DNA from 4 places in the Pseudomonas sp. 1152_12 genome. Region 4 is predicted to be linked to each of the others. Evidence: predicted binding sites of a transcription regulator. Region 4 holds the regulator's gene; each other region holds the start of a gene.
What was found. The regulator FliA, encoded in region 4, starts transcription of late flagellar genes. The targets are predictions, from matches to a motif close to CTAAAGTTTNNNNNNNNNNNGCCGNTAA.

Region 1 (7,517 bases), on a different contig from region 4:
ACCAACCAATCGACAAACACCCGCACCCGTGGGGACAGTTGGCGATGTGGCGGGTACAGCGCGGTCAGCGGCAGCCGCGGCGGCTTGATCGCGCTGAGCACTTCTATCAGGCTGCCGGCTTGCAACTGGCGCATGGCATGGTAGTAAGGCGTCTGCACCAAGCCATAGCCGGCTTCGCAGGCGGCGAGGTAACCGTCGGCGCTGTTGACGGCGACCTGCTTGGGTAAATCCACCAGGCGAATTTCCTCGCCCACTTGGAACTCCAGGCCATAGCGCTTACCGCTGCTGCTGGAAAAGTACTCGACAACTTGATGACCGGCCAGGTCGTCAACGGTGTGGGGCAGGCCAAAACGTTGCAAGTATTCAGGGCTGGCACAGGTGACCTGATCCATCATCGCCAGTGGCCGTGCCACCAGTGCATCGTCCAGCGCCAAGCCAGCGCGCAGTACGCAGTCCACGCCTTCGCGAATCAGGTCGACCGGGCGGTCATTGAGGCCGATTTCGAGGTCGATGTGCGGGTACTGCGTACTGAATGCGGGCAGCGCGGGAATCACCAGGAATCGCCCGATGCCTGACGGCATGTCGACACGCAACGTACCGCGCGGGCTACTTTGGCGGGAGAACACCGCTTCGGTTTCCTCAAGCTGCGCCAACAGGCTGACGCAGCGCTGGTAGTACGCTGCGCCATCCAGCGTCGGGCTGACCTGCCGCGTGGTGCGTTGCAGCAACTGCACCCCAAGGTGCGCTTCGAGTTGTTTGATCAGAATCGTGACGGAGGCACGCGGCAGTTGCAGGCTGTCGGCGGCCTTGGCGAAACCGCCCAATTCAACGATTCGGGTGAACACGCGCATGGCGTTAAATCGATCCAAAGCCGAGCTGCCTTCTGTGATTATTTAGAAAATCATAATAGTGATAGCAGTTTTAGCCGCTTTATCCCCGGCTTGTCGAGGACAACAATAAGGCCTTTCCCCACCAAGGAACTGCTCCGATGCACACTCGTCAACTCGGCAAGAACGGCCCTCAGGTCTCAGCCATCGGCCTCGGCTGCATGGGCATGACTGACTTCTACACCACCGGCACTGATACCCAGGAAGCTATCGCGACCCTGCACCGCGCGCTAGAGTTGGGCATCACCTTGCTCGACACCGCAGACATGTACGGCCCTCACACCAATGAAGCGCTGATCGGCAAAGCCATCGCCGGCAAGCGTGAGCACGTGTTCCTGGCAAGTAAATTCGGCTTTGTACGTGACCCATCGAACCCTGCGAGTCGCGCCGTAAACGGCCGCCCCGAGTACATCCGTACGGCCATTGATGGCACATTGAAGCGCCTGGGCATAGAAACCTTGGACCTCTACTACCAGCACCGCGTCGACCCCGAAGTGGCCATCGAAGAAAGCGTCGGTGCGATGGCCGAACTGGTCAAGCAAGGCAAAGTGCGTTACCTGGGCCTCAGCGAAGCGTCCGCCGCCAACCTGGAACGTGCGCACAAGGTGCATCCGATCAGTGCCCTGCAAAGCGAATACTCGCTGTGGAGCCGCGACCAGGAAGACAACGGTTGCCTGGCCGCCTGCCAACGCCTGGGCATCGCCTTTGTGCCTTACAGCCCGTTGGGCCGAGGCTTCCTCACCGGCGCGCTGAAAAGCCCGGATGATTTCGCCGCCGACGACTACCGCCGCTCCAGCCCACGCTTCCAGGGCGAAAACTTTGCGAAGAACCTGCTGCTGGTGGATCAGGTTCAAGCGCTGGCTGCCGAAAAAGGCATCACGGCCGGGCAATTGGCCTTGGCTTGGGTACTGGCGCAAGGCGATTACCTAATCCCGATTCCTGGGACCAAGCAACGCAAGTACCTGGAAGAGAACGTCGCGGCGCTGGATATCACGTTAAGCCCTGCCGAACAGGCGGCACTGGCGTCGATCTTCCCGGCGGGCGCTACGGCTGGCTCGCGCTACGGCGAAGTCGCCATGCAGCTAGTGAATCAATAGCCTTTGCAGGCCTGAGCGCCCCGGTTCAGTGGGCGCTCTGATTATCTTGTACCATCGTACCTAAAGCTCCTCCTTACCCAGCCGATAGCCCGATGAAGCTCTAACAAAGCCGCGTCGATAATAAACGCTTCGTAAGGACGACCCCCCCATGCTCCCATTGCGCTCTATCCAAACCCGATACACCGTGTTTCTGGTGCTGTTCGTCCTGGTATTGATTGTGTTGACCGTCGTGGGCATCGGCCAGTTGGTGGCTCCCACGCTAAAACACACCGAAGAACAGGTGGTGCTCAACCGCATCGCCGAAGTCGCCGAGCAGATCCAGGGCGAACTGAACAAGGTGCAAGCCCAGCAACGCAGTATCACCCAGACCATTCCCCTGCTCGACAGCGACGCCATCGACAAGGTGCTGCCCGGTTTGGTGGACCAATATGGCGAGCTCAAAGTTTTCGGCGGCGGCATCTGGCCACTGCCCAACCTGCGTACCCCGGGGCGCAACAAGCACAGCACCTTCTGGCACCGTGATGACTCGGGCAAGCTGGCAGTCAACACCTTCTGGAACAGCGACGCGGCCCCCAACTACTATGACCAGAGCTGGTACAAAGGCGGTCTCGCCTCACCCCGCGGCCAGTGCGCCTGGGCGGCCGCCTACAAGGACGACGCCAGCCAGGAGCCGCGCACCAATTGCGCCATGGCGATCCAACGTGACGGCGCGGCGTACGGCGTCGCCACCATCGACGTGACCCTGGGTTTCTTCAATGCCCTGGTCGCCAGCAAGGAAAAAGACATCGGCGGGCAGATGCTGATCGTCGAAGCCGACGGCAAGATCATCAGCAACAGCACACGCATCAGCGGCCCGGTGGTGTTGAAGAACATCAGCGAACTGGCTGGCACCTCGGCTTTCGCCGCCCAAATCAGCAAAGCCCTTGCCCATCGCGACCAAGCGTTGCAGCGCAGTGAGTTCGACAACCAAGGGGTGGCCAGCACGTTTTACATGCGCCCGATTGAGGGCACGCCCTGGTTCCTCGCTACCGCCCTGCCCACCTCGCTGATCACCGCCCAACGCGATGACGTGCTCGGCACCCTGGCCATGCTGCAAATTCCCATGGTGTTGCTGCTGGTGTTATTGGCGTTCTATGCAATCCGCCAGTTGGTACAGCGCATGAAATCGTTGAGAACCAATATTGACGCCCTGTGTGCCGGCGATGCCGACCTTACGCGGCGTATTACCATCCGTGCCGAAGATGAAATGGGCGCCATCGGCCACTCGGTCAACCGCTTTATCATCTACCTGCAAAACATGATCGGCGAAGTGACCCAGGCCACGGGCGCCATGTCCTCGGGGCTTGAACAATTGCAACAGACCTCGGCGCAGACTAACCGGATTTTGGTGCGACATGCCTCCGAGACCGATCAGACGGTCACCGCCATCACTGAGATGAGCTCCACCGCCGACACGGTTGCGCAAAACGCCGCTGAGACCGCCTCGTTCACCCAGCGCGCCAACGAACACGCCGACCGCTCCCGCGTCGTGGTGGGCGAAGCGTCCAACAGCGTCAGCGCCTTGATCGGCGAAGTGGCCAGCGCCACCCACACCGTGGAAAATATGCGCCAGGACGCCGCGCGCATCACCGAGACCCTGGGTGTAATCGGCGCGATCGCCGGCCAGACCAACCTGTTGGCACTCAACGCCGCGATTGAAGCGGCGCGAGCGGGTGAGCAAGGCCGTGGTTTTGCGGTAGTAGCCGACGAAGTTCGGGCCCTGGCGGCGCGCACCCAGGCCAGTACCTCGCAGATCAACGAGATGCTCGTGCGTCTGACGACCGGCGTAAGTTCGTCGGTGACGGCCATGGAAAACACCCAGGCCAGCTGCCAATCGGCGGCGGATGCCACGGCCCGGGTCAACACCGGCCTGGACGAAATGGCCGGTTCGGTCAGCCATATCAACAACCTCAGCACCCAGATCGCCACAGCCGCCGAGCAACAAAGCGCGGTCACCGAGGAGATCAACCGCAGCATGGTGCAGATCCGACATATGGTCGAAGAACTGGTGGAAAGCGGGCATGCCACTGAAACCAATACGCGAAGCCTGTTGGATGCCAACGGCCGGGTGATTGCGTTGATGAGCCGTTTCAAGGTGCGCTGATAAATGGGTGAATCCCTCCCGTGCAAAACACGGGAGTGGGACTATTCTGACATCTCTTAGTGCAAAGTCTCGCCACACAGGAGGTGTGTCATGCACGTTGTTGAGCATTCGAGCCGCTTGGAGCGGATCAGCCAAGAACGTTTTATCGAGGCCCCTATTGAGCTCGTTTACGACTATGTGACCCAGCCTGACCGCTGGCATGAATGGCACCCCTCATCCCTCGGTGCCAATACCGGCACCACCGGCCCACTCCCGGCCGGCGCCCGTTTTACCGAAGACATCGACCTGCTGGGTGTGCGCGTGCCCATGAGTTATCGCGTACAGATCGCCCATCGCCCCAGTGAATTCAAAACCGTGTTCTCCTCCCTCGCCGTCGACGGCTCTGTCCACTATTTCTTGCAGGCTCATCGCGACGGCACCTTGTTCAAACGCGTGCTGACCTACGAAACCGAATTGCAACTGGCCAGCCTGCATGAGCGCATGGTTGAACTGTCACTCATCGCGCTGGACCAGCTCAAATGTCGGTTGGAAAACGCAGGCTTCGTATAATTTTGAAACATTAACCCCGACCCACTTACCGGTGGGCGCTGGCGTGCCTGCGATGACGTCGTCATGATCGCCGCCAATTCCCGACGACGCTCTCTTGCTCACGAGATCCGCATGAACATTCCATTGCGACTGGCCGTGCTTTCGGCCCTACTGGCCTCCTCCCTGGCTCAGGCGGCCGACTTGATCCCTATCGACGTGCACCGCGATGCCAACTGCGGCTGTTGCAAAAAATGGATCAGCCACCTGCAAAGCAATGGCTTCAAGGTCAACGACGCTGTGGAGGTTGACATGAGCGCCGTCAAGCAGCGCCTGGGCGTGGCACCGCGTCTGGGTTCGTGCCACACCGCCGTGATCGACGGCAAGTTCGTTGAAGGCCATGTGCCCGCCGAACACGTGCTGGCCCTGCGCAAACGCGACGACTTGCTGGGCATTGCCGCCCCAGGCATGCCGATCGGTTCGCCGGGCATGGACATGGACGGCATGAGCGATGCCTATCAGGTCATCGGCCTGACCCGTGACGGCAAAGACGTGGTGGTGGCCGACTACCCGGCACATTGATTGATGCTCGCCGGTTACCTGGGGCTATTTTTCGCCGCCTTCGGTGCCGCCACGCTGTTGCCGATGCAATCGGAGGCGGTGCTGGTCGGCCTGTTGATCAGCGGGCATTACAGCCTGTGGTTGCTGCTCAGCATTGCCACAGCTGGCAACGTGCTGGGCTCAGTGGTCAATTGGTGGCTGGGGCGCTCAGTTGAACGCTTCAAGGACCGGCGTTGGTTTCCGGTCAGCCCACGACACCTGGAAAAGGCCCGTACGCACTACCAACGCTGGGGGCATTGGTCGTTGTTGCTCAGTTGGGTACCGATTATCGGTGATCCGCTGACACTGGTAGCCGGCGTCATGCGTGAGCCGTTCTGGCGCTTCCTGCTCATCGTCTCCATGGCCAAAGGCGCTCGATACGCGGTGCTGGTGGTATTGACAGTCAGCCAACTCACGACGGCCTGACACCCGACCATTGGCCCACGCTCACTTCTGACAGCTAGGCGGGCAATATCAACGCGCAGAACGTGACCGGTTACCGAGTGGCGCGCCGGAACCGATCGGCTTTTGTGCCTCCCGTAAGCCGGACCACTACCCGTACAGTTTCCATCAACTCGCGATCGACACCCATCATCTGCTGGATAAATTCGGCCTCTAAAAAGCCCCCCTCGTCGGCCACTCGACCGGCGGCATGCTCGCAGGCTTGAATAGCGACCCGGGGCACGCCCAGGTCGCATGGAACTCGGCGTTGATTTACGACATGATCTACACCCAGCGGGCGTACTGCGCGTGCAGGAGTCTGCAAATGCCCACCCTGCTGCTAATCGGCACGTCCGGCACCACCGCCATCAGCAGCGAAATCGCGCCACCTGCGGTCAAGGCCAAGCTCGGTCATTACAAGGGCTGGGCAAGCACGCGGCCAAGTTGATACCCCGCGCAACCGTAGTGGCGTTCCGGGGGCTTGGGCATACGCCACAGATGGAAGCGCTGGCCCAGTTTGATAGAACGCTGTTGCAGGGTTTGAACGCCCTTTAAGTCCAACCTTTTTCGAGGCACTCGTGAATGTCGGTACAGATCGCAGTCATTGATGATTGGCAGAATGTGGCCAGTGGTGTGGTGGATTGGTCAGTGCTCGACACGCTAGGCCAGGTGCATTTCCTGAACGATTACCCGGCACAGACCCAGGTGATGATCGAGCGTTTGCGCAGGTTCGAGGTAATTTGCGTCATGCGCGAACGCTCTACCTTCGACAAAGCCTTGCTGCAAGGCCTGCCCAACCTCAAGCTGCTGGTGACCGGCGGCATGCGCAATGCGGCCATCGACATTCCCGCCGCCAAGGCCCTGGGCATCCAGGTGTGCGGCACCGACAGCTATAAGCAGGCGGCGCCTGAGCTGACCTGGGCGTTAATCATGGCCTCCACGCGCAATCTGCTGGGCGAAGCCAACGCCCTGAGGGACGGCGGATGGCAGGTCGGCTTGGGTGGCGACCTGCATGGGAAAACCTTGGGGATCCTCGGCTTGGGCAGCATCGGCCAGAAAGTTGCGCAATTCGCCCAGGTGTTCGGCATGCGCGTGATCGCCTGGAGTGAAAACCTGACGCCGGAACGCGCATCCGTCTGCGCAGTGACCTGGGTCACCAAGCGCGAGTTGTTCGAGCAGGCCGATATCCTCACTGTGCACCTGGTACTCAGCGAGCGCACCCGCGGCTTGGTGGATGCCGAGGCGTTGGGGTGGATGAAGCCAACCGCCCGTTTGGTGAATACCGCGCGCGGGCCGATTGTGGATGAACAGGCTCTTGCCCAAGCATTGGCCGCCGGGCGCTTGGCGGGAGCAGCATTGGACGTGTATAGCGAAGAGCCGCTGCCGATTGATCATCCGTTTCGGCGTTTGCCCAACGTGTTGGCTACACCCCATGTGGGCTATGTAAGCGAGCAGAATTACCGGCAGTTTTATCAGCAGATGATTGAAGATGTTCAAGCCTGGGCCGGCGGCGCGCCCATTCGCGTGCTTGGCTGATCCTGCTTCGCACCATTTTGTGACGAGATGGCTTGCCCTGCGCTGGGGCGCTAATCGGCTCTAAACATGGGCATCCTCGGTACAGCAGGCACGCCGAGAGTGCCTTAATGGGAGCGCCTCGCACTCAAACGCGGGGCAAGCCTGCTAGCCACACTTAGCCCGTATAACGTTAAAAATTTTGTCCTACAAAAATCCCATATAAACCCTACAGGCTCTAGGATCTGTCCTAGACTCATGACCGATGGGTCCGTTCAAAAACAAAAACCCCGCAAAAAATCGAAACTTTAC
Region 2 (7,517 bases), on a different contig from region 4:
CAGTTGGTGCAACTGCTGCCGCAGTGGTCCTCGCCGGGCGGCTGGTTGCAGGCGGTGTACCCGCACCGTCGTGGCGTACTGCCGGCCATTCGTGCCTGGATCGACTACCTGGAAGAAGCCTTCAAGGGCTGCGGAGATCGCTTGCTATGAAAATGACTGAAGCCCACGTCGCCGCTTTCTGCCTGAGCCTGCCCGGCGCGCGGGAAGACTACAAATGGGGCGGCGTGCGCGTATTTTCGATTGCCGGCAACAAGATGTTCGCCCTGCAAAACCTGCGCGGCGAGTCGCTGGCGTTCAAGGTCGACAAAGAACTGTTCCTCGGCCACGTCGACCGCCCGGGCATCCACCCGGCGCCCTACCTCGCGCGGGCCCAGTGGATCATCATGAACACACCCTACCCAATCGGCGCCGAGGAACTGCGTGGGCTGTTGCAGCGTTCTCACCAATTGGTGGTGAGCAAACTGCCCAAGCGCACGCAGGTGGGGCTCAAGTTGGATTAACAAAAGGCACCGCGCGCTCAATGGCCATCGCCGCCGCCAGCGCCAAATGCTCGTGCCACGGTCGCGCGACGATCTGCACGCCCACCGGCAACCCCAAGGCATCCGTACCCGCGCGCACCACCACGCAGGGCCAGCCTGCCAGGCTGTACGGCAAGGTGTGATTGAACAGTCCCGGCCGCTCCGATCTCAGGCGCGGCGCGGGCGCGGCGTCAACCGGGCACAGGATAAGGTCGTAGTCCGCCATGAACCCCAACATGGCCGTGCGAAAGCGATCCCAGTCTGCAAACAATTTTATCGCCTGTGCCCCGGTGCCTTTGCTCATCGCCCAGTAGCGTTCGGTTATGTCGCGCGAACGACTTAATGCAGAGGGGAAGGCGCTATGCAACGCGGCACCTGCGCCTTCCAACACGCTGGCAGCCATCTGCAACGTTGCCTGGGTTATCGGGTCAGCAGGTTCTATTCCGCCATCGCTGTACCAGGCCACGCGCAAACCGCTCAGCGCTTGAGCCTCTACAGCGCGCAAGGGCATTGGAATCACCCCGGCATCCTGACCGTCTTCGCCTGCGATCACCCGGAGCACCAAGGCCAGGTCTTCGACATGTCGGGCTATCGGGCCAATTTGGCTGCGACAGTCACTCAACCCGCCCGGGTGATCGAAAACCCCGGTGTTAGGCACGCGGCCACTGGTAGGTTTTAAGGTGCTAACACCGCAAAAATGCGCCGGTACGCGCAGACTGCCGCCGGAATCACTGCCCAACCCCACCGGTGAAAGCCCCGCAGCAATGGCCGCCGCTTCGCCACCGCTGCTGCCGCCTGGGCTATGGGACAGCGCATGCGGGTTACGGGTGGCGCCATAGACGGGGTTGTCGGTCACCCCACCGCCACCGCCCGGCGGGCAGTTGCTTTTACCCAGCAGGATGGCGCCGGCAGCTTTCATGCGCACCACCACCGCGGCATCCTGCGCCGGCCGGTAGTCAGCGCGCTCAGCCAAACCCGCCGCCGACACCACCCCACAGGTATCGATAACGTCTTTGACGGTAAAGGGAACGCCCTGCAGCACGCCGCCATACTCACCTTGAGCGACGGCCCGATCCGCCGCCCATGCGCTAGCCAATGCCGTCTCGGCACACACTTGCACCAGCGCGTTGATCGCGGGGTTTTGCGCCTCGATACGGGCAAGGTAGGTGGAAACAATGGCGGTGGAGGTGAGCTTGCGCTGTTGAATCAGTGCGGCAAGCTCAGTCGCTGAATGGCGTAGCAATGAATCCGAGAAAGACATTCGTGTTGGCCCAGTGCATTCAAGTACAAGGAGCATAACGCCAGCGTGACCTCGGTTCATACCGGCTATTGGGTAAGAAGCCTCCCGAAAATCAGTCGGTCGTATCCCAGCACTTGAGCCCTATAAAATCGACAGCAGCGTACCGCCCAGGAACAGTTGATCAAGCCAGAACACTTGGTGCAGCAACACAATCACCCAGAACAGAACCTGATAGGACACCTTGCGCGTCTTGTGCCGAAACACCTGCTGGGCGATCAACGCCCCAGGCCATCCGCCCGCAAGCTCCACGGCGTGCAAGATGTTTTCGCGAACACGGCGGCCATCGGTTTGCGCCCTGCGCTTGTCGCCCCAGTACAGAAAAAACGCCACTACGCTGACCACGCCATAAGCCACCAGCGCAATGACCGTCTCGCCGCGATACCACACGAGTGCGGAGCCCATCAGCGGCGCCGTGCACAACAGCAAAAAGATCAACGCCTTCAAGCGCGGATGCTGAATACTCATGGCTTGACTGCAGACCAGTCGATCCAGCCAAACTGCCAGGTCGCCAGAATGAGCAGGCCAAACGCGATCCGATACCAGGCAAAGGCCGCATAACTGTGGCTGGCGATGAACTTGAGCAAGGCCTTGACCGCAATCATCGCGAAGATGAACGAGGTGACAAAACCAATCGCAAACACCGGCAGGTCATCGGGCTGGAACAGGTGACGGTACTTGTAGCCCGAATACACCGCTGCGCCGACCATCGTGGGCATGGCCAGAAAGAACGAAAACTCGGTGGCGGTCTTGCGCGACAAGCCAAACAGCAGGCCGCCAATGATGGTGGCGCCAGAACGCGAGGTGCCTGGAATCATCGCCAGACATTGGGCCAGGCCGACCTTTAGCGCATCTTTCCAGGTGATTTCATCCACCGTTTCAGCGTGAACCTTATGTTGGCGGCGCTCGGCCCACAACATGATCACACCGCCCACCACCAGCGCGGTGGCCACGGTGATCGGGTTGAACAAGTAATGCTTGATCAGGTCGGCAAAGATCACGCCCAGTACGATCGCTGGCAGTACCGCGATCATCAGGTTGACCGTAAAGCGCTGGGCGTTGCGCTGGGTCGGCAAGCCAATGACCACGTCGAGGATCTTGCGCCGAAACTCCCAGACCACGGCCAGGATCGCGCCCAATTGAATGATGATGTTGAACGCCTCAAAGCGTTCGCCGCCGAAGCCGATCAAATCGGCGACGATGATCTGGTGGCCGGTGCTGGAGATCGGCAGGAACTCTGTCAGCCCCTCCACCACGCCAAGAATCAATGCCTGTATGGCAGTCCAAAAATCCATGTTTCCCCCAAAGGTCATGCTCAGCTACTTGCCTTGATAGTCTTTTTAAGCGTCCACTGACGCCGAGCACACTCAAGTGCCCGAGGTGGATTTTCACCATCAGCCCGCAAAAAATTCGTGAAAAATCAGGGAGTACTCAGGTTTTTCGATTATTTGCCGAAAGCCTATCAGACAAGCCGGAAATGTCGATGCAACGCCCACAAATATAAAAGCATGGAGTGACGGGACGATGAACAGTTTGCGCAGCATGTCGATCAGCCGCCGCCTTTGGCTGATCCTGGTAGTCGCCGTATTGATGCTGCTGACTTTGGGGCTGTTAATGCTCAAGCAGATCCATGGCGACCTCTACCAGGCCAAACGCCAGCAGACGCAGCACGTGGTGCAGACGGCCGGCGGCGTGCTGGCCTATTACCAGAATCTTGAGAAAACCGGGGTACTGACGCGTGAAGCTGCGCAGCAGCAAGCCTTGAGCGCGGTGCGTGGCCTGCGCTACGACCACGACGATTACTTCTGGATCAACGACCTGACGCCGGTGATGATCATGCACCCGGCCAACCCCAAGCTTGACGGCAAGAACCTGTCGGCGATTCGCGACCCGGACGGTTTTGCAGTGTTCAACGAGTTCGTGATCCTGGCCAAGGCCAAGGGCGCCGGCATCGTCAACTACCGCTGGCCCAAGCCCGGTTCCGACGCGCCGGTGGCAAAAACCTCGTATATCCAACTGTTCGAGCCCTGGGGCTGGATTATCGGCTCCGGTGTTTACGTGGACGATGTGCAAGCCGAATTCAATGGGCAGGTGTGGAAAACTTCGCTGATTGTCCTGTGCATCGCGCTAGTGATGACGTTGCTGGTAGTGCTGATCGCCCGCAGCATCGTGCAACCCTTGCAGGCGGCGGTGAACGCCATGGGCAATATCGCCAGCGGCGAAAGCGACCTGACGCGCAGCCTTGACACCCACGGGCGCGACGAAGTCACCCAATTGTCCCAGCACTTCAACAGTTTTACCGCCAAGCTGCGCCAGGTGGTCGGCCAATTGCAGATGTGCGCCAACGCCTTGGGCCAGTCGTCCACGGAGCTGGGTGCCAGCGCCAGCCAGGCCAATGAACGCAGCCAGCAGCAGTCGCAACAAATGGAGCTGGTGGCGACGGCGATCAATGAAGTGACCTACGGCGTGCAGGACGTGGCGAAAAACGCCGAGCACGCCGCCAGCGAAATGCGTGACGCCCAGGCCCAGGCGCAGCAAGGACAAGTGAATATCGACGGCAGCTTGCAGCGGATCGACCAGCTCTCCAGCACCATCAGCCAGGCCGTGGAGGTGATCCGCACATTGTCCAGCGAAAGCACGCAGATTGGGGGGGTGCTGGAGGTGATTCGCTCCATCGCTGACCAGACCAACCTGCTGGCGCTTAACGCTGCGATTGAAGCTGCACGCGCGGGCGAACAGGGCCGTGGCTTTGCCGTGGTCGCCGACGAGGTCAGGTTGCTGGCTCAGCGTACGCAAAAATCCACCGCTGAAATCCAGGCGATGATCGAGCGCCTGCAAGGTCACTCGGAAGCGGCGGTAAAGGTGATCAGCGACAGCCACAGCGCTTCGCAACTGACCATAGAACAAGCCGGCCAGGCCGGTGCCAGCCTCACCGCCATTGGTCAGGCCTTGCATAACCTCAATGGGCTGAATGCCTCGATTGCCAGCGCGACCTTGCAACAGGCGCATGTGGTGGAAGACATCAACCAGAACGTCACCCAGGCTGCCGGGTTGTCCCACAGTACGGCGTTGGCGGCGGAGCAGTCGAGTGTGGCGAGTGCGCAACTGCGTGGGCTGAGTGAACAGCTGGATGGGTTGTTGCGCCAGTTTAAGGTTTAGATCGCGCGGCTGAACGGCTGGGCTATCGGGGCTGCGGCTGGGTAGGTGTATATCCGTTATTTGGGGAATGGCTGATAGGGGTTGCGCCCTTAACCAAATAACGGATATGTACTCACACCAACGTTTGAAGAAAACTCACCTCTGGTTACAATCACCGCCCTCTTCCACTCTCCCAAGGAACCACCATGTCCGGGCTTGAACTGTTCGCCGCCGCCCTGGGGGTGATCGCTGTCTGGCTGACGGTCAAGCAGAACCCCTGGTGCTGGCCCATCGGCCTGGTCATGGTGTTGCTCTACACTTGGGTGTTCTTCGACGTAAAACTCTACTCCGACATGCTCCTGCAAGTGGTCTACGCCGCGCTGCAACTCTACGGCTGGTGGCAATGGACCCGCGCCGGGGAGGTCAAGCAAGGCCGCCAAGTCACCCGCCTCGGCGTACCCGCGATCATGACCAGCCTGGCCATCGGTGCCGTCTTCAGCCTGTTGCTTGGCGCCGCCATGGCCCACTGGACCGACGCCGCCCAACCGTGGCTCGACGCCGCCCTCACCGGCTTCAGCTTGGTGGCGCAAATGTGGATGGCGCAAAAACGCGTGCAGTGCTGGCCGCTGTGGATTGTCGTGGATGTGATTTTCGTCGGCCTGTTCCTCTACAAAGGCCTGTACCTCACCGCCGCGCTCTACGCGCTGTTCACCGTGATCGCCGTGCAAGGCTGGCGTGAATGGCGCGCCGATCCGGCGTTGCGCGCATGAAGGTAGTGGTACTGGCCGGCCCCGAGTCCAGCGGCAAAAGCTGGCTGGCGGCTGAACTGCACGCGCACTTCGGTGGGCTGATGGTCGGCGAATATGTGCGCTACTTCATCGACCACCACCAGCGCGACACCAGCTTGGCAGATATCCCAGCGATAGCGCGTGGCCAATTGGCCTGGGAGGACGCGGCCCGCGCCAGACGTCCCAACCTACTCGTCCTCGATACCCACCTGCTGACCAACACGCTGTGGAGCCAAACCCTGTTCGGCGACTACCCGGCGTGGCTGGATGACGAACTGCTTGCTCGGCATTACGACCTGCACCTGCTGCTCTCACCCGAAGATGTGGAGTGGACCGCCGACGGCCAGCGTTGCCAACCGCAACTGGCAGATCGCCGCCTGTTTTTCCAGCGTAGCCTGGAGTGGAGCGAGCAGCACCCGACCCCGTTCGTGGTGATTCGCGGCAACTGGGACGAGCGCCGTGCTCAGGCATTTGAAGCGGTGCAGCAACTGCTCAACGCGTAATACCGACCACAGGATCAACGCAGTCCCTTTGTCTTCGCGCCAGTCAATCGTCTAAAGGAGATTGGCCTATCAACATGCGCATCATTGAAGGTGGCGATTTCCAGCGCGTTCATGGGGCGGGGTCCATCCAGGGCTCTTGGGGTAGAGCCCGGAAGGTGTGCTGATGCTCAATCAGCCCTTAGTAACCGAGCGACAACCCCGTGTTACGACGCGGGTCGTTAGCCCCGTAGAAGCGATTGTTGCCCACCGGCTTGCCGCCCAAGGACGGCGCCCCCACCAGAATGGCCGCCAAGTGGTTGGCGTCCTGAGGGCCGGCAAACTTGTGGCCCCAGCTTTCGAGGATTTTTTGAGTGTCCGGGCTCACCGCGAAGGTTTCGAGGTTGGTGGTCTCAGGCATCCACTGCTGGTGGAAACGCGGCGCATCCACGGCTTCCTGGATGTTCATCTTGTAGTCAATGACATTCAGGATGGTCAGCAAGGTGGCCGTAATAATCCGGCTACCACCGGGCGTACCCACCACCATCACCGCCTTGCCGTCCTTGGTCACAATGGTCGGGCTCATCGACGACAGCGGCGCCTTGCCCGGTGCGATGGCGTTGGCTTTGCCCTGGACCAGGCCGTACATGTTCGGCACGCCGACCTTGACGGTGAAGTCGTCCATTTCATCGTTGAGGATCACCCCGGTCTTGCTCGCCATCACGCCGGCGCCGAACCAGTCGTTGAGTGTGTAGGTAACCGATACCGCGTTCCCCCACTTGTCGACGATGGAATAGTGCGTAGTGTTGTTGCCTTCATGCGGCGACACCCCCGGCTTGATCGCCTGGGAGTCCCCGGCTTTTTGCGGGTCGATGGCAGCGCGCAGCTTGGCGGCGTAGTCCTTGTCCAGCAGGTGGGAGATCGGGTTCTTCACGAAGTCCGGGTCGCCGAGGTAGCTGTTACGGTCCACGTAGGCGTGGCGCATGGCTTCGATCTGGTAGTGCAGGCCTTGGGCCGAGTGATAGCCCAGGTCGGCCATCGGGTAGCCTTCGAGGATGTTCATGATCTGGCAGATAACCACGCCACCCGAGCTTGGCGGCGGCGCCGAGACCACGTGATAGCCACGGTAGTCGCATTCGATGGGCGCCATTTCACGGGTCTTGTACGTGTCGAGATCAGCCTGGGTGATGATGCCTTTGCCGGCCTGGCTGGAGTCCACCAGTGCCTTGGCGACCCACCCTTTATAAAAACCGTCGGTGCCCTTGGCAGAGATTTCCTTGAGGGTCTTGGCCAGGTC
Region 3 (7,517 bases), 350 kb from region 4:
GCGGCGGTATTGGGTCATGGCCTGATCGATTGGCTGCCGGCCTGGATTGTGCTACGGGTGATCGTAGGCTTGGGGATGATGTGCCAGTACATGGTCATTGAAAGCTGGCTCAATGAACAGGCGGACGCCAAGCAGCGTGGCGTAGTGTTCAGCGGCTATATGATCGCGTCCTACCTTGGGCTGGTGTTGGGTCAACTGATTCTGGTGATGCATCCCCAGCTTGGCCTTGAACTGTTGATGCTGGTCGCACTGTGCTTTGCCCTGTGCCTGGTGCCGGTGGCCATGACGCGACGCATTCACCCGGCGCCCCTGCACCCTGCACCGATGGAGCCGCGTTTTTTCATCAAGCGTGTGCCGCAGTCGTTAAGTACCGTCTTGGGCGCTGGCGTAATCGTAGGTTCGTTCTACGGTCTGGCACCGCTTTACGCCTCCCAGCAAGGCCTGACGACTGAGCAGGTCGGTTTGTTTATGGGTTGCTGCATTTTCGCCGGCCTGCTGGTGCAGTGGCCGTTGGGCTGGTTGTCGGATCGTTATGATCGGGCATTGCTGATTCGTTGTTTCGCCGGGTGCCTGGCGGTGGCGGCATTGCCGCTGGCGATCATGACGCGGGTACCGTTGGAAGTGCTTTTTGTCGCAGGGTTTCTGTGTTCGTTGGTGCAGTTCTGCCTGTACCCATTGGCCGTGGCGTTTTCCAACGACCATGTGGAAGGTGATCGTCGTGTGTCCCTGACGGCCATGTTGCTGGTGACTTACGGTATTGGCGCGAGTGCCGGGCCGCTGTTGGCGGGTGTGGCGATGAAGTTGTTCGGCAGCCATATGCTGTATGCATTTTTCAGCCTGTGTGCAGTGATTCTGGTGTGGCGTATTCGGCCGAAGGCCGTGACCAACCTGCATCAGGTGGAAGATGCGCCGCTGCATCACGTGGCGATGCCCGACAGCATGTCCAGCTCGCCGTTGGTGGCGTGCCTGGATCCGCGAGTGGACGAGGCCGTGGTGCAGGAGCAAATGCAGACCGTTGTGCTGGAACCTGAAGTCGATCCGCAACCACCGGAGGATGAGCCGGCTTTCGAGGGGCCGCCGGAGCCTCTGGGGCCTGACGAGCATCCGCACGACTTGAGCAGGGCGCGCCCCTGAACGCAAAAAAAACGGGCAGATCCCATCAGGATCTGCCCGTTTTTTTGACGCGACTTTTAATGCTTAAAAATCGTCGTCTTTGTCAAAGCGTCGCGCTTCACGCTGCAGTTGGTACACAAATCGTTCCACTTGACGCTGCACCAAGCCGCTCATGTTGTGGAAGCGTACGCCGGCGAACGTGGTGTTGATCTTGTCTTCGAAGTGCAGGTAACGCAGTTCGACAGAGGTGGTCATGCTGCCGAAGGGCAGGGCGGCGATAAAGCGGTCGTAGACCTGGCCCAGTTGCAGGCGCTCGGAGATGTCGCCTTCAAAGCGAAGCTTGCAGCCGGTGGCGGAGATGTCCAGCAGTTTGCCGCTGATAGGTGCCTTGAGCTTTTCGCCGCCCAGCTCGATATTGACCAGTTGTGCCAGCTTCAACGCAGCGCGAAAGGCATTGCGGCGCTGATGGTAGACCACCTCGTCAGGCATGCTGCCGGTGTAGATGCGGTGGCCACCTTTTTCGCTGATGGTCAGCGTGCCGTTGCTTTCCCAGGCGACCCGCACACCATCGTGAAAGCCTTCGATGCGGAAGGCTTCGCCATTCTCGAGGTAGCGTTCACCGTCACGCGGGATCATTTCGTCCAAGGCCAGTGTCTTGCTGTCCCGGTCAACATCTACCAAGTAGCTTTGGAAGCGCTGGCTGCGCTCGTGGAACGTGATGATCAGCGGATCATGGCTTTCTTGCAGCATGCGCAACGTGCTGGCGATTTCCAGAGGCGTGGTGAGCACCTTGGGTGGCTGCGGAGCATCTTCCGCATTAAGGGCTTTGAACACGGTTCTTCCATCTCCAGACAAAATACGACTACACGCAAGAACCGGCATTTTGCCAGCATGTAGCGCACCTTGGATAGGGCGCGCTGTAAACCGGCGTCAGGCTTGGCTGCGGGTGCTTGGCTTGACCAGGCGTGAGGTGGAGCCTTGGGCGTTGTACAGTGCCGGAGGCTCTCCGCCGTGAAGTATGCGCAACTGGTTGGCGGTCGTAGCTTGCTGCAGCTGGATTGACTGACCGTTGAGCTGGTTGGCTTCCTGGCACTGGGTGAGCAATTGATTGAGGGCGGTGCTCTGCGACAGCAATTGATCACCCACTGAAGAGTGGCTGGCCAACTGCGCGAGGCCGTCGTGATCAGCTGGCAGGCCCAGGCTGATGAGGATCTCGCTGCGCTTCTTGCCATGCTGTTCCAGCAGCACGATCAGCGACTGTTTACGCGCCAGGATTTCTTCCAGCAGGCGCATGTCCCGGCCGTATAGGGCCAGGGACTCTTCTTTGAGCAGCTCGAGCAATTGTTGCGTCGGCGCCAGATCATCAATGATCAGTTGAAGCAAATGTTCGTCGTGGTGCATGGCTGGCCTTGGGTTTTAAGCGTCCAAAAGCCCTGCGCAGGCCTTTGCCTAGCGCTCGGCTTCGAAGTTAAGCAGCTTGCTGGCTACACGGTTGCTGTCGACTTTATAGCTGCCATCGGCGATAGCCTGTTTCAACTCGGCCACGCGGGCTTTGTTGACAACCGGTTGGTCGCGCAGCGAGTCAGTGACCTTCTGCAACTGTTGAGCCTCATTGCTCAGGTGTACGGATTCCCCACTTTGGCTGGCGCCAGCCTGCTCTGTCTTCGCGGCAGGGGCTGGTTGGGCCTTGGCTTCTACACTGTCCTTGGTACCGCTGGTACGTGTATTGCCGGGCAACGTTGGGGGGTTATTCAAACGACTGAAATCGATGACCATGTTAAAAAAACCTCTGGGTATTTGGACGCTTGCCATGTTTTCGGCGATACCCGGACAAACTTTAGGCTCGATTGACAATAAACCTGCACGAGCGGACGTCTAGCGCACAGTGTAGGAAAAGCAGGCGTCCTATGCCAGTGAACTATAAAGCAACCTCAACTTGACCCGGCGCCGTCACTTGCGCCTTGATCACACGGTTGGAGTTCAGGTTTTTGACTCTGATCTGTTCGCTCATGCCGCCGTTGGACAGCGCTTCGCCCGGCATTTTTACGCTCAACCCGCCACTGCTGGCGGAAATGACCACCTGATCGCCTTTGCGAATCACCTCAGCCTGCTCCAGATGGACCAGTGTGATGACTTGATCAGTGACCATTGGTCGGGTAAGTCTCTGCCCCAGGGCCTGGTCGAGCGAGGTGAGGTAGCCCTGATTGATCTGGCTTATATCCCGCTCACGCATGGCCACGTCGTCATAACCGATGATGCCGGTGCGTTTTAACGGTCGCGTCACCACCACCACATCGCGGAACAGTTTGACCTGCGCCGGTACGAATACGGTCCAGGGCGAAGCGCCTTCGCAGCGCACTTTTACCGTCACGCGGCCGATCGGCTGGGCAGGGCTTTCCAGGGTGGCTGTCAATTCCTTGTCGCACATTGGCATGCGCAAACGCGGGTCCAACTGGCTCACCTGAATTTCATAACGCCCAGGCGTCTGAGTATTTGCCAGATAATCTTCTACAGTGAACTCAAGAAAGCCTTGGGTGACGCCGATAAGGAGATCAGGCAAGGTGACATTATCTGCACGGGCCGTGACGCCCGAGCCGAAGGCAAGCAATGCCATCCAGACGCAGAGTAATCTGCGGTGCCGTGGAAGGTGTCGGGAAACTGTCGTTTTAAGGTTCATAAACCAATAAATAGCAAAGCTCGTGCCGTTTAGTGTTGGGTACGCTTCGTACCTCTAGGTTTTAGCGTAGGAGTCTGGGCATGGCAGGAGTAATGGATTCAGTAAACCAGCGCACACAGCTGGTAGGGCAGAATCGCCTGGAGTTGTTGCTTTTTCGTCTGGACGGCAAGCAGCTGTACGGCATCAATGTATTTAAAGTACGGGAGGTGCTGCAGTGTCCCAAACTGACCATCATGCCCAAGTCCAGCCCCGTGGTTTGCGGCGTGGCCAACATCCGTGGCGCGACCATTCCGATTCTTGATTTGGCCCTGGCCACCAGTTCCGCGGGTTTGCAGGATCGCCAGAACCCATTTGTGATCATCACTGAGTACAACACCAAGACCCAGGGGTTCCTGGTGCGCTCGGTGGAACGTATCGTCAATATGAACTGGGAAGAGATCCATCCGCCGCCCAAGGGCACCGGGCGCGATCATTACCTAACGGCGGTGACGCGGGTCGATAACCAGTTGGTGGAGATCATCGACGTGGAGAAAATCCTCGCCGAGGTGGCGCCGACTTCGGAATCGATCTCTGTGGGTGTGGTGGACGCCGAAACGGCGCACAAGGCGATCTCTCTGCGTGTGCTGACCGTGGACGACTCATCGGTGGCGCGTAAGCAGGTGAGTCGTTGCCTGCAAACCGTCGGCGTGGAAGTGGTGGCCCTCAATGATGGCCGCCAGGCCTTGGACTATCTGCGCAAGCTGGTCGATGAGGGCAAGAAGCCTGAAGACGAGTTTTTGATGATGATCTCCGACATTGAAATGCCGGAAATGGACGGCTACACGCTCACGGCCGAGATACGCAACGATCCACGTATGCAAAAATTGCATATCATCCTGCATACTTCGTTGTCGGGTGTATTCAATCAGGCAATGGTCAAGAAAGTCGGTGCCGATGACTTTTTGGCCAAATTCCGCCCTGATGACCTGGCATCCCGGGTAGTCGACCGGATCAAGGCAGCAGATCACGGCTAGGGGCTTTTTCCCTGGCGGACTTACGATTTAAGAGGCGGTATCAGTGTCTACAGGTAATTTGGATTTTGAACAGTTCCGGGTCTTCCTGGAAAAGGCCTGTGGCATATTGCTCGGTGAAAACAAGCAGTACTTGGTATCCAGCCGTCTCAACAAAATGATGGAGCAGCAGGGTATCAAGTCCCTGGGTGAGTTGGTGCAGCGAATCCAGAGCCAGCCGCGCAGCGGACTAAAGGAAATGGTGGTCGATGCCATGACCACCAACGAAACCTTGTGGTTTCGCGACACCTACCCCTTTGAGGTGCTCAAGAGCAAAGTGCTGCCGGAGGCCATCAAGGCCAGCCCTGGACAGCGCCTGCGTATCTGGTCGGCTGCCTGTTCTTCGGGGCAGGAACCGTACTCGATCTCGATGTCCATCGACGAGTTCGAGCGCACGAACATGGGCCAGTTGAAGGCTGGGGCGCAAATTGTCGCCACGGACTTGTCTGGCACCATGCTCACTAACTGCAAGACTGGCGAGTACGACAGCCTGGCCCTGGGTCGTGGCTTGTCCCCGGAACGCCTGCAGCGTTTCTTCGATCCGAAAGGGGCCGGGCGTTGGGCAGTCAAGGCGCCGATCAAGAGCCGAGTCGAGTTTCGCTCGTTCAACTTGCTCGACAGTTATGCCAGCCTGGGCAAGTTCGACATGGTGTTTTGCCGCAACGTGCTGATTTACTTCTCGGCTGAAGTGAAGAAAGACATCCTGCTGCGTATCCACGGCACGCTCAAGCGTGGTGGCTACCTGTTCCTCGGTGCTTCCGAAGCATTGAACGGCCTGCCGGATCATTACCAGATGGTGCAATGCAGCCCGGGCATCATTTACCAGGCCAAGTGATTGACGCTTGAGCATAAAAAACGGGAGGCCCTGTAAAGGCCTCCCGTTTTTTATGCGTGTGACGTTTCGACGGCGCCGCGTCGGTCGTTCTCAGGGCCGGGGTGTCATGCGGATATTGCCCAGCGATAGGCGGTGATCCCCGTGGGGTACTGCCGCGTTGAAAATACCGAGCCGAACATCGCCTGTCGTAGTGGCAGTGAAGGTGCCGGTCCCGGTTTGCGTCTGGGCTTGAGTGATATTTTGTAGATTGGGGCCGATCCGGGTGCTATTCATTGTCATGTATAGCGTCGAGCCATCGCTGATGGCTGCACGACCAATGACGTCAAAGCTGCAATCGTATGTGCGCCCTGCGATCACAGGTACGGGGCGGGTAATGATGTGGGCACTGGTCGCCCGACTGTTGGATATGTCAACGACCACGCTTGAGTTAATAACGTGCAGGACCCCGCCCACATAAGGCCCCTGAGCTACCCAGCCTTGGAAAGTGCCGTCGCTGAAATTCCATACTGTGGTGGGGGCTGGCACGATGATGGGGAGTGAGTTGATACGTACCCTGGCGGTCTGCGCGGCGGTAAATTCCCGCGCGCGTCTTAACCGCATCAGCAAACTTACAACTGTGCCAGCGCTGGCTTCAATAAAGGTTTTAGGTATCAGGACCTCGCGGCTGGGGGCGTTTTGGGCAACCATAAAGCTTTGGTTGTACTCGCCGCCGATAACGGTGCTACTCAATGTCAGGTAGATCATATCGTCGGCCTCGACGGGGAAGTCGAGCGTCAACTTGGCGGTGTCGCCGACAACACGGAGGGTGTTCAGATTCGGGATGGGGGTTGCGGAGTCTTGTTCGTTAAATCTTGGAAGCGGAAGAGTCAACATTTTTAAGCCTCTGCTTGACGCATGGGGGGATGTCTACCCAATAAGATATTCGCCTCGACAGACTTAACAACTGTCAGAATTGACAGTGCAGACAGACGGCCAAACACACTCAACCGCCTCTGCGTCCTTTTCCTCCCCTTGCCGCCTGTGGAAAAGCGGCAACCGCCATTGCCGCTTTACTGGCGCCATGCGGAAGACCGTTGCCGCTTTTCTGGCATCGCCAGCGGCAAACCCCCCGCAAGCCCTTGAATTACGGGGCTTCAACGAATTGGCATGCGCCTTGCTATAACCCAGATACGAAAAGCAGGTCAGCCTAAAGGTTTCCGCCATGAGCATCAGCTTCGATAAAGCGCTCGGTATCCATGAACAAGCCCTGGGCTTCCGCGCCCAGCGTGCCGAAGTCTTGGCTAACAACATTGCTAACGCCGACACCCCGAACTACAAGGCTCGGGATCTGGACTTCTCCGCCGTGCTCGCCGCACAGCAAGACAAGACCAAAAACGGCTCCTTCGCCTTGAACATGACCAACAGCCGTCATATCGAAGCGCAAGGCCTGGGCAATGGTGACGAGTCGCTGCTGTATCGCACGCCGATGCAGCCATCGATCGACCAGAACACCGTCGATGCCCAACTGGAGCAATCGGCTTACGCCGAGAACTCAGTGAACTTTCAGGCCAGCTTCACCCTGCTCAACAGCAAATTCAAAGGGCTGATGTCAGCCTTGCGTGGAGAGTAAGCCATGTCCTTAGCCAGTGTTTTCAATATTGCCGGCAGTGGCATGAGCGCGCAGACCACGCGCCTGAACACCGTCGCCAGTAACATCGCCAACGCCGAGACCGTATCGTCGAGCATTGACCAGACCTACCGCGCCCGTCATCCGGTGTTCGCCACCATGTTCCAGGGCGGCCAGGCTGGCCAGAGCGGCAGCGCAGGTTCGCTGTTCCAGAACCAGGATGCCGCAGGCCAAGGC
Region 4 (7,517 bases):
CGGGCATCTTTGCGTCCCACATCAAGATTATTTAGCGACGTACATGCGGCGTCTCGAACGCGAAGTCAGGAGAAGGGCAATGGCAACAGGCACAGTGAAGTGGTTTAACGCGGAAAAGGGCTTTGGTTTTATTACACCTGACGATGGGAGCCCGGATGTTTTCGTCCATTATTCGGCAATTACAACGGTTGGGTTCAAAACGTTGGAAGAGCAACAAAAGGTAGCGTTCGACACTACCCAGGGGCAAAAAGGGCCGCAGGCCGAGAATGTGAGGGCTCTATGATGATCGTACCCACGCTCGCGCGTGGGAACAATCAGTCCGCTGATCCAGCCTAGATTTTGCCCGGTGCAGGCTCGGCTGACGGCCCCCTGTCATCCAGCACTCGCTCAGCCAACAATCACCCCCACCTCAATCAACTGCGCAATGCCCAGCGCGGCTTCTCGCTGTGTTCGTTCCAGATCAAAAGCGAAATCGCAGCTCAGGGCGTGGGCGGACGCCAGGGTTTCGGAGAGGTTAACCAGCAGGTCTTCGGTGCTGATGTTGCCGATGACGGTGACGAGTACGGTGGGGGCGTTTTGTGTGGTTTTAGACATGGCGTCGCTCCGCGGAAAGAATAAGGGATCACCTTGACATTGCGAGCCGCGACGCCCGACCGCTGTGTACGGAGACTAGAGAGCGAGTTTCCTAGGGGGGGCAACCTTAAAGCCCTGTCGGAAATTTGCTCGATAGCAGCAGATGTATACCCATCTAAATGTGAGAGCTGGCTTGCCGGCAATGACTGGATCGCAGCTAGCCGATCAGGTGACTGGCACGCCGCAATCGCAGGCAAGCCAGCTTCCACAGTTGAATCGATTTACACCCAGTAGGCGCGGTCGCTTGTGCGGTCATCTGAGCCTCAAAGCAAAAGTTGGAAGGCTTCTTGCAATACCGCTTCCAGGACGCTCCCCAGCGTCAAAACTTTGCTTCAAGGAACACGAGGAATACCGGTGGTAGATCGCTCTCAAATGCTCAGCACGGCCCGTGGCACCCTGACTGACTTGTCGCGGGGCAACCTGGGCGTGCCGTTGTTGTTGCTGGTGATGCTGGCAATGATGATGTTGCCGATGCCGCCGTTCCTGCTCGACGTTTTCTTCACCTTCAACATTGCCCTGTCCGTCGTTGTGCTGCTGGTGTGCGTCTACGCCTTGCGGCCGCTGGATTTCGCGGTGTTCCCGACCATTCTACTGATCGCAACCCTGTTGCGTCTGGCGTTGAACGTGGCGTCTACGCGGGTGGTGATGCTGAACGGCCAGGACGGCCATGCCGCCGCCGGTAAGGTGATCCAGGCCTTTGGTGAGGTGGTGATCGGCGGTAACTACGTGGTCGGTATCGTGGTGTTCGCGATCCTGATGATCATCAACTTCGTGGTGGTGACCAAGGGCGCCGGGCGGATTTCCGAGGTGAGCGCGCGGTTTACCCTCGACGCCATGCCGGGCAAACAGATGGCAATCGACGCCGACCTCAACGCCGGCCTGATTGACCAGAACCAAGCCAAATCCCGTCGCCTGGAAGTGGCCCAGGAAGCCGAGTTCTACGGCTCCATGGACGGCGCGAGCAAATTCGTGCGCGGTGACGCCATCGCGGGCCTGTTGATTCTGTTCATCAACTTGATCGGCGGGATAGCCGTCGGCATCTTCCAGCACGGCATGACCTTCGGCGATGCGGGCAAGGTCTACGCCTTGCTGACCATCGGTGACGGTTTAGTGGCGCAATTGCCATCACTGTTGTTATCCACAGCGGCGGCCATCATGGTCACCCGTGCTTCGGGCTCCGAAGACATGGGCAAGCAGATCAGCCGCCAGATGTTTGCCTCGCCCAAGGCGCTGGCCGTGGCGGCAGGCATTATGGCGATCATGGGCATCGTGCCGGGCATGCCGCATGTGTCGTTCCTCAGCATGGCGGCCATGGCCGCGGGAGGGGCTTACCTGTTCTGGCGCAAGCAGAACTTGGTCAAGGTCAAGGCTCAACAGGAAATCGCCCGTCAACAGGAACTGCTGCCATCGCCGGCCCGCGCCCAGGAAACCAAGGAATTGGGCTGGGATGACGTGACCCCGATTGACATGATCGGCCTGGAAGTCGGCTACCGCCTGATTCCGCTGGTGGACCGCAACCAGGGCGGGCAATTGCTCGCGCGGATCAAGGGCGTGCGTAAGAAGCTGTCCCAGGACTTGGGCTTCCTGATGCCCACCGTGCATATCCGCGACAACCTCGACTTGGCGCCCAGCGCCTACCGCCTGACGCTGATGGGTGTGATCCTCGCCGAAGCCGAGATTTACCCCGACCGCGAACTGGCGATCAACCCTGGCCAGGTCTTCGGCACGCTCAACGGCATTACCGCCAAAGATCCGGCTTTTGGCCTGGAAGCGGTGTGGATCGAAGTCAGCCAGCGCAGCCAGGCACAATCACTGGGTTACACCGTGGTAGACGCCAGCACCGTGGTCGCCACGCACCTCAACCAGATTCTCTACAAACACTCCCACGAGCTGATCGGCCACGAGGAAGTCCAGCAATTGATGGGCTTGCTGGCCAAAGCCTCGCCAAAGTTGGCCGAAGAGCTGGTGCCGGGCGTGTTGTCGCTGTCGCAACTGCTCAAGGTGTTGCAGGCGCTACTCGCCGAACAGGTGCCGGTACGCGACATTCGCAGCATTGCCGAGGCCATCGCCAACAATGCCGCCAAGAGTCAAGATACTGCCGCGCTGGTGGCTGCGGTACGCGTCGGATTGTCCCGCGCAATCGTGCAAAGCATTGTAGGGGTTGAGTCTGAGCTGCCTGTGATCACCTTGGAACCCAGGTTGGAACAAATATTGCTCAATAGTATTCAGAAGGCAGGACAAGGCCAGGAAGAAGGCGTTCTGCTGGAGCCAAGCATGGCGGAAAAACTGCAGCGCTCGTTGATCGAAGCCGCGCAGCGCCAGGAAATGGCGGGCCACCCGGTGATTCTGCTGGTAGCAGGCCCGGTCCGCGCGATGTTGTCGCGGTTTGGGCGCTTGGCAGTGCCGAATTTGCACGTTTTGGCTTATCAGGAAATTCCTGACAACAAGCAAGTGACTATCGTCGCGACAGTAGGGCCCAATGGCTGAGGTAGTGGGTTATGCAAGTTAAGCGTTTTTTCGCCGCCGATATGCGTCAGGCCATGAAACTGGTACGTGATGAGCTGGGCGCCGATGCCGCGATTATCGGTAACCGTCGTATTGCCGGCGGTGTTGAGCTAACGGCTGCCCTGGATTACACGCCCTCGGCGCTGGCGCCGCGCGTGCCGAACATGGAACTCGAAGACGAGCTGCGTAAGACTGCCTCACGCATTGTCTCGGCCCAGGCTGAGCTGAGCATGCGTGGCGATAGCGATGCCTCCACCAATCGCCAGTTGTTCGCTGGCCTGCCACTGACCGCTGCCGAGCCGCTGGTTGAACCAACATTCAAAGAACCGCCGCGTCCTGCAGCGCCTGCCCCGGCTGCCGCAGTTGACCAGCGCGCGTTTGATTCAATGCGCTTTGAACTCAATGGCCTGCGTGAGCTGCTCGAAGTGCAGCTGGGTTCGTTGGCGTGGAACCAGTTGCAAGGCAGCAAGCCGCAACAGGCCAACCTGTGGCGTCGCCTGCAACGGATCGGCCTGTCCGGCCCGTTGTCCCGTGACTTGCTGGCGCTCACCGCCGAAGTCGAAGAACCTCGCCAAGCCTGGCGCATGCTGCTGGCGCACTTGGCACGCATGATCGTCACTCCGCAAATCGAACCCTTGGAAGAGGGCGGTGTGATTGCCATGGTCGGCCCTGCCGGCATGGGCAAGACCACCACCCTGGCCAAGCTGGCGGCGCGTTATGTGCTCAAGTACGGCGCGCAAAACATCGCGCTGGTGAGCATGGACAGCTACCGCATCGGCGCCCAGGAGCAGCTCAAGACCCTGGGGCGCATTCTCAATGTGCCGGTGACCCACGTCGATCCGGGCCAGTCTCTGGCCAACGCCCTCGACCCGCTGCTGCGCAAACGCGTGGTGTTGATTGACACTGCCGGCCTGCAAGCCAGCGACCCGGCGTTGCGCATGCAGCTCGAAAGCCTGGCCGGGCGTGGCATCAAGTCGAAAAATTACCTGGTGCTTGCAACCACCAGCCAGAAACAGGTTCTTACCGCTGCCTACCACAGCTACAAGCGTTGCGGCCTCGCCGGTTGCATCCTCACCAAACTCGACGAAACTGCGAGCTTGGGCGAAGTGCTGAGCCTGGCCATCAGTCATGAATTACCGGTTGCTTACCTGACCGACGGGCCGCGGATTCCGGATGATCTGCATCTGCCGCGCCGTCATCAGTTGGTCAGCCGTGCTGTCAGCGTGCAAATGCAAGAAGAGCCTAGCGAGGAAGCGATGGCCGATATGTTCGCCGACCTTTACCACCACCCGGAAAAGCGGGTGGGGTGAGGCAGGATGAACGCCGTGAAATGTACCTACATCGATGGTCTGCAAGCGATTCACGCGGCCAAGTCATGTAGCCTGCGTCTAAGCAAGACAAGGTAAAGAAATAAAATGGGCAGCATGCATCCCGTACAGGTGATCGCGGTGACCGGCGGCAAAGGTGGCGTCGGGAAAACTAACGTGTCAGTGAATTTGTCCCTGGCCCTGGCAGAGCTTGGCCGTCGTGTCATGCTGTTGGATGCTGACCTGGGCCTGGCGAACGTCGACGTTCTGCTGGGGCTGACACCCAAACATACCCTTGCTGATGTAATCGAAGGCCGCTGCGAGCTGCGCGATGTGCTGCTGCAGGGCCCCGGTGGCATTCGTATCGTGCCGGCCGCCTCGGGCACCCAGAGCATGGTGCACCTGAGCCCGGCGCAGCATGCCGGCCTGATCCAGGCGTTCAGTGATATTGGCGACAACCTCGACGTGCTGGTGATCGACACCGCCGCCGGGATTGGCGAGTCGGTGGTCAGCTTCGTCCGCGCAGCGCAGGAAGTATTGCTGGTGGTTTGCGATGAGCCCACTTCGATCACTGATGCCTACGCTCTGATCAAACTGCTTAACCGCGACTACGGCATGAATCGCTTCCGCGTGCTGGCCAACATGGCCCAAAGCCCGCAGGAGGGGCGAAACCTGTTCGCCAAGTTGACCAAAGTCACGGATCGCTTCCTCGATGTTGCCCTACAATACGTAGGTGCAGTTCCCTATGACGAGTGTGTACGCAAGGCTGTGCAAAAGCAGCGTGCAGTCTACGAAGCGTTCCCTCGTTCCAAATGCGCATTGGCGTTCAAGGCTATTGCCCAGAAGGTCGATACTTGGCCGTTGCCCGCAAACCCTAGGGGGCATCTGGAGTTTTTCGTCGAGCGATTGGTGCATCAGACGAGCGCAGGACCGGTGCTATGACAGCCAGCGGCTATAACCTTTACAAAAAGTCGGCACGTGACAGCCAGGGCGAGTTGATCGAGCGCTATGCGCCCTTGGTCAAGCGCATTGCCTACCATTTGTTGGCACGCCTGCCTGCCAGTGTGCAGGTCGAAGACCTGATTCAGGCCGGTATGATCGGTTTGCTTGAAGTCTCGACCAAATACGACGCGAGCAAAGGTGCGAGTTTTGAGACGTACGCGGGTATCCGTATCCGTGGTGCGATGCTCGATGAGGTGCGTAAAGGGGATTGGGCGCCGCGTTCGGTACACCGCAACACGCGCATGGTCAGTGACGCAATTCGCTCAATTGAAGCAAAAACCGGTCGTGACGCTAAAGATCATGAAGTTGCGGCCGAACTCCAATTGAGTCTCGACGATTACTACGGGATTTTGAACGATACCTTGGGCAGCCGCCTGTTCAGTTTCGACGACCTGTTGCAGGACGGCGAACACGAAGGGTTGCACGAGGACGGCGCGAGTGCTCATCTCGAGCCGTCGCGCGATCTGGAAGATGAACGTTTCCAGAGTGCGCTGGCGGAAGCGATAGCCAATTTGCCGGAGCGTGAGCGGTTGGTGTTGGCGCTGTACTACGACGAAGAGCTGAACCTCAAGGAAATCGGTGAGGTCCTGGGGGTCAGCGAATCGCGTGTCAGCCAGTTGCACAGCCAGTGCGCAGCCCGTTTACGGGGGCGATTGGGAGAGTGGCGCGCGCGCTGACAGGCAGTGTGGGGACACTGCAGACGCTACCGCGAACGCTTCAGGTTTTCGCGGGTTCGTACCGTGGTGCCCTGGGCAGTCCTTTTTGTGTAACGCCTGTTGATTGAAATGGCGCGTCCAAGTGCTGGGCGCGTTTAAGACTGCTTGGAGGTCGAATTGGACAAGAACATGAAAATCCTCATCGTTGATGACTTCTCAACGATGCGGCGGATCATAAAAAACCTGTTGCGTGACCTTGGGTTCACAAACACGGTTGAGGCGGATGACGGCATTACGGCGATTCCGATCCTCAACAGCGGGAGCATCGACTTTCTGGTAACTGACTGGAACATGCCGGGCATGACCGGTATCGACTTGTTGCGCCACGTGCGTGCCGACGAAAAATTGCGCAGCCTTCCCGTGTTGATGGTGACCGCCGAAGCCAAGCGTGAACAGATCATCGAAGCCGCCCAAGCTGGGGTAAACGGTTACGTGGTCAAGCCATTCACTGCACAGGCCTTGAAAGAGAAGATTGAAAAAATCTTCGAACGCATCGGTCATTGATGCTGCCACGGGGGAGCTATGGAGCATAAAGAATCATCGCAGGCGGATTTTGAGTCGACCCTGAAAAAGCATGCTCACCAGTTGGTCGAAAGCCTCGAAAAAGGGCAGTTCGGCGACGCCGTGCAGTTAATCCATGAGCTTAACCAGACCCGTGACCGCGGCCTGTACCAGGAAGTGGGCAAGCTCACACGCGAATTGCACAGTGCGATCGTCAATTTCCAGATTGACCCGCATATGCCCCAGGCCGAAGAGATTTCGCAGATCACCGATGCCACCGAACGCCTGTCGTACGTGGTCAGGCTGACTGAGGCGGCGGCTAACCGCACCATGGACCTGGTGGAAAACGCCACGCCGCTGGTCAATGGCATGGCCACTGAGGCGCAGGCTTTGAGCGTTGACTGGGGCCGCTTTATGCGTCGGGAAGTCGGGGCCGAAGAGTTTCGTGAATTGGCCCGTCGAGTCGAAGGTTTTCTGTCGCGCAGCGAACAGGAAAATCGCACGGTTGCCAGCAACCTCAATGACATTCTGCTCGCCCAGGATTACCAGGACCTCACCGGTCAGGTGATCAAGCGCGTGACCCAGTTGGTCACTGAAGTGGAAAGCAACCTGCTCAAACTGGTGCTCATGGCCGGCCAAGTTGATCGTTTTGCCGGCATCGAACATGACCGTGAGGCGATCCTCTCGGAAAAAGATCCACAAAAACATCTCGCCAAGGGTGAAGGTCCGCAGATTCATGCCGATAAACGTGAAGACGTTATGTCAGGTCAGGATGACGTAGATGACCTGTTATCCAGTTTAGGCTTCTAAGGAGCACCCACATGAGCTTCGGCGCCGATGAAGAAATCCTTCA

Region 1: the regulator FliA is predicted to act here: its motif matches at 2,045-2,072, upstream of FW764_RS01560 (methyl-accepting chemotaxis protein).
Region 2: the regulator FliA is predicted to act here: its motif matches at 3,246-3,273, upstream of FW764_RS00040 (methyl-accepting chemotaxis protein).
Region 3: the regulator FliA is predicted to act here: its motif matches at 2,927-2,954, upstream of flgM (flagellar biosynthesis anti-sigma factor FlgM).

Annotation. Positions count from the first base shown of each region.
Region 1 is NZ_VXCW01000001.1:366,438-373,954, forward strand. Features, by position in the region: gene FW764_RS01550 (LysR family transcriptional regulator) at 1-869, opposite strand, end outside; gene FW764_RS01555 (aldo/keto reductase) at 989-1,984, shown strand; gene FW764_RS01560 (methyl-accepting chemotaxis protein) at 2,133-4,127, shown strand; gene FW764_RS01565 (SRPBCC family protein) at 4,218-4,676, shown strand; gene FW764_RS01570 (DUF411 domain-containing protein) at 4,788-5,234, shown strand; gene FW764_RS01575 (YqaA family protein) at 5,238-5,678, shown strand; partial or broken gene FW764_RS01580 (alpha/beta fold hydrolase) at 5,723-6,248, shown strand; gene FW764_RS01585 (D-2-hydroxyacid dehydrogenase family protein) at 6,276-7,229, shown strand.
Region 2 is NZ_VXCW01000001.1:7,730-15,246, reverse strand. Features, by position in the region: gene FW764_RS00065 (LysR substrate-binding domain-containing protein) at 1-150, shown strand, start outside; gene FW764_RS00060 (MmcQ/YjbR family DNA-binding protein) at 147-500, shown strand; gene FW764_RS00055 (amidase) at 487-1,779, opposite strand; gene FW764_RS00050 (DUF1294 domain-containing protein) at 1,900-2,283, opposite strand; gene FW764_RS00045 (undecaprenyl-diphosphate phosphatase) at 2,280-3,110, opposite strand; gene FW764_RS00040 (methyl-accepting chemotaxis protein) at 3,340-4,974, shown strand; gene pnuC (nicotinamide riboside transporter PnuC) at 5,160-5,723, shown strand; gene FW764_RS00030 (AAA family ATPase) at 5,720-6,244, shown strand; gene ggt (gamma-glutamyltransferase) at 6,423-7,517, opposite strand, start outside.
Region 3 is NZ_VXCW01000002.1:47,178-54,694, forward strand. Features, by position in the region: gene FW764_RS02875 (MFS transporter) at 1-1,134, shown strand, start outside; gene FW764_RS02880 (flagellar brake protein) at 1,198-1,947, opposite strand; gene FW764_RS02885 (flagella synthesis protein FlgN) at 2,044-2,514, opposite strand; gene flgM (flagellar biosynthesis anti-sigma factor FlgM) at 2,563-2,889, opposite strand; gene flgA (flagellar basal body P-ring formation chaperone FlgA) at 3,032-3,790, opposite strand; gene FW764_RS02900 (chemotaxis protein CheV) at 3,871-4,803, shown strand; gene cheR (protein-glutamate O-methyltransferase CheR) at 4,847-5,674, shown strand; gene FW764_RS02910 (hypothetical protein) at 5,765-6,547, opposite strand; gene flgB (flagellar basal body rod protein FlgB) at 6,876-7,283, shown strand; gene flgC (flagellar basal body rod protein FlgC) at 7,287-7,517, shown strand, end outside.
Region 4 is NZ_VXCW01000002.1:400,722-408,238, forward strand. Features, by position in the region: gene FW764_RS04510 (cold shock domain-containing protein) at 1-35, shown strand, start outside; gene FW764_RS04515 (cold-shock protein) at 80-283, shown strand; partial or broken gene FW764_RS04520 (DUF6124 family protein) at 333-594, opposite strand; gene flhA (flagellar biosynthesis protein FlhA) at 1,006-3,120, shown strand; gene flhF (flagellar biosynthesis protein FlhF) at 3,132-4,448, shown strand; gene fleN (flagellar synthesis regulator FleN) at 4,554-5,387, shown strand; gene fliA (RNA polymerase sigma factor FliA) at 5,384-6,124, shown strand; gene FW764_RS04545 (chemotaxis response regulator CheY) at 6,293-6,667, shown strand; gene FW764_RS04550 (protein phosphatase CheZ) at 6,686-7,474, shown strand; gene FW764_RS04555 (chemotaxis protein CheA) at 7,486-7,517, shown strand, end outside.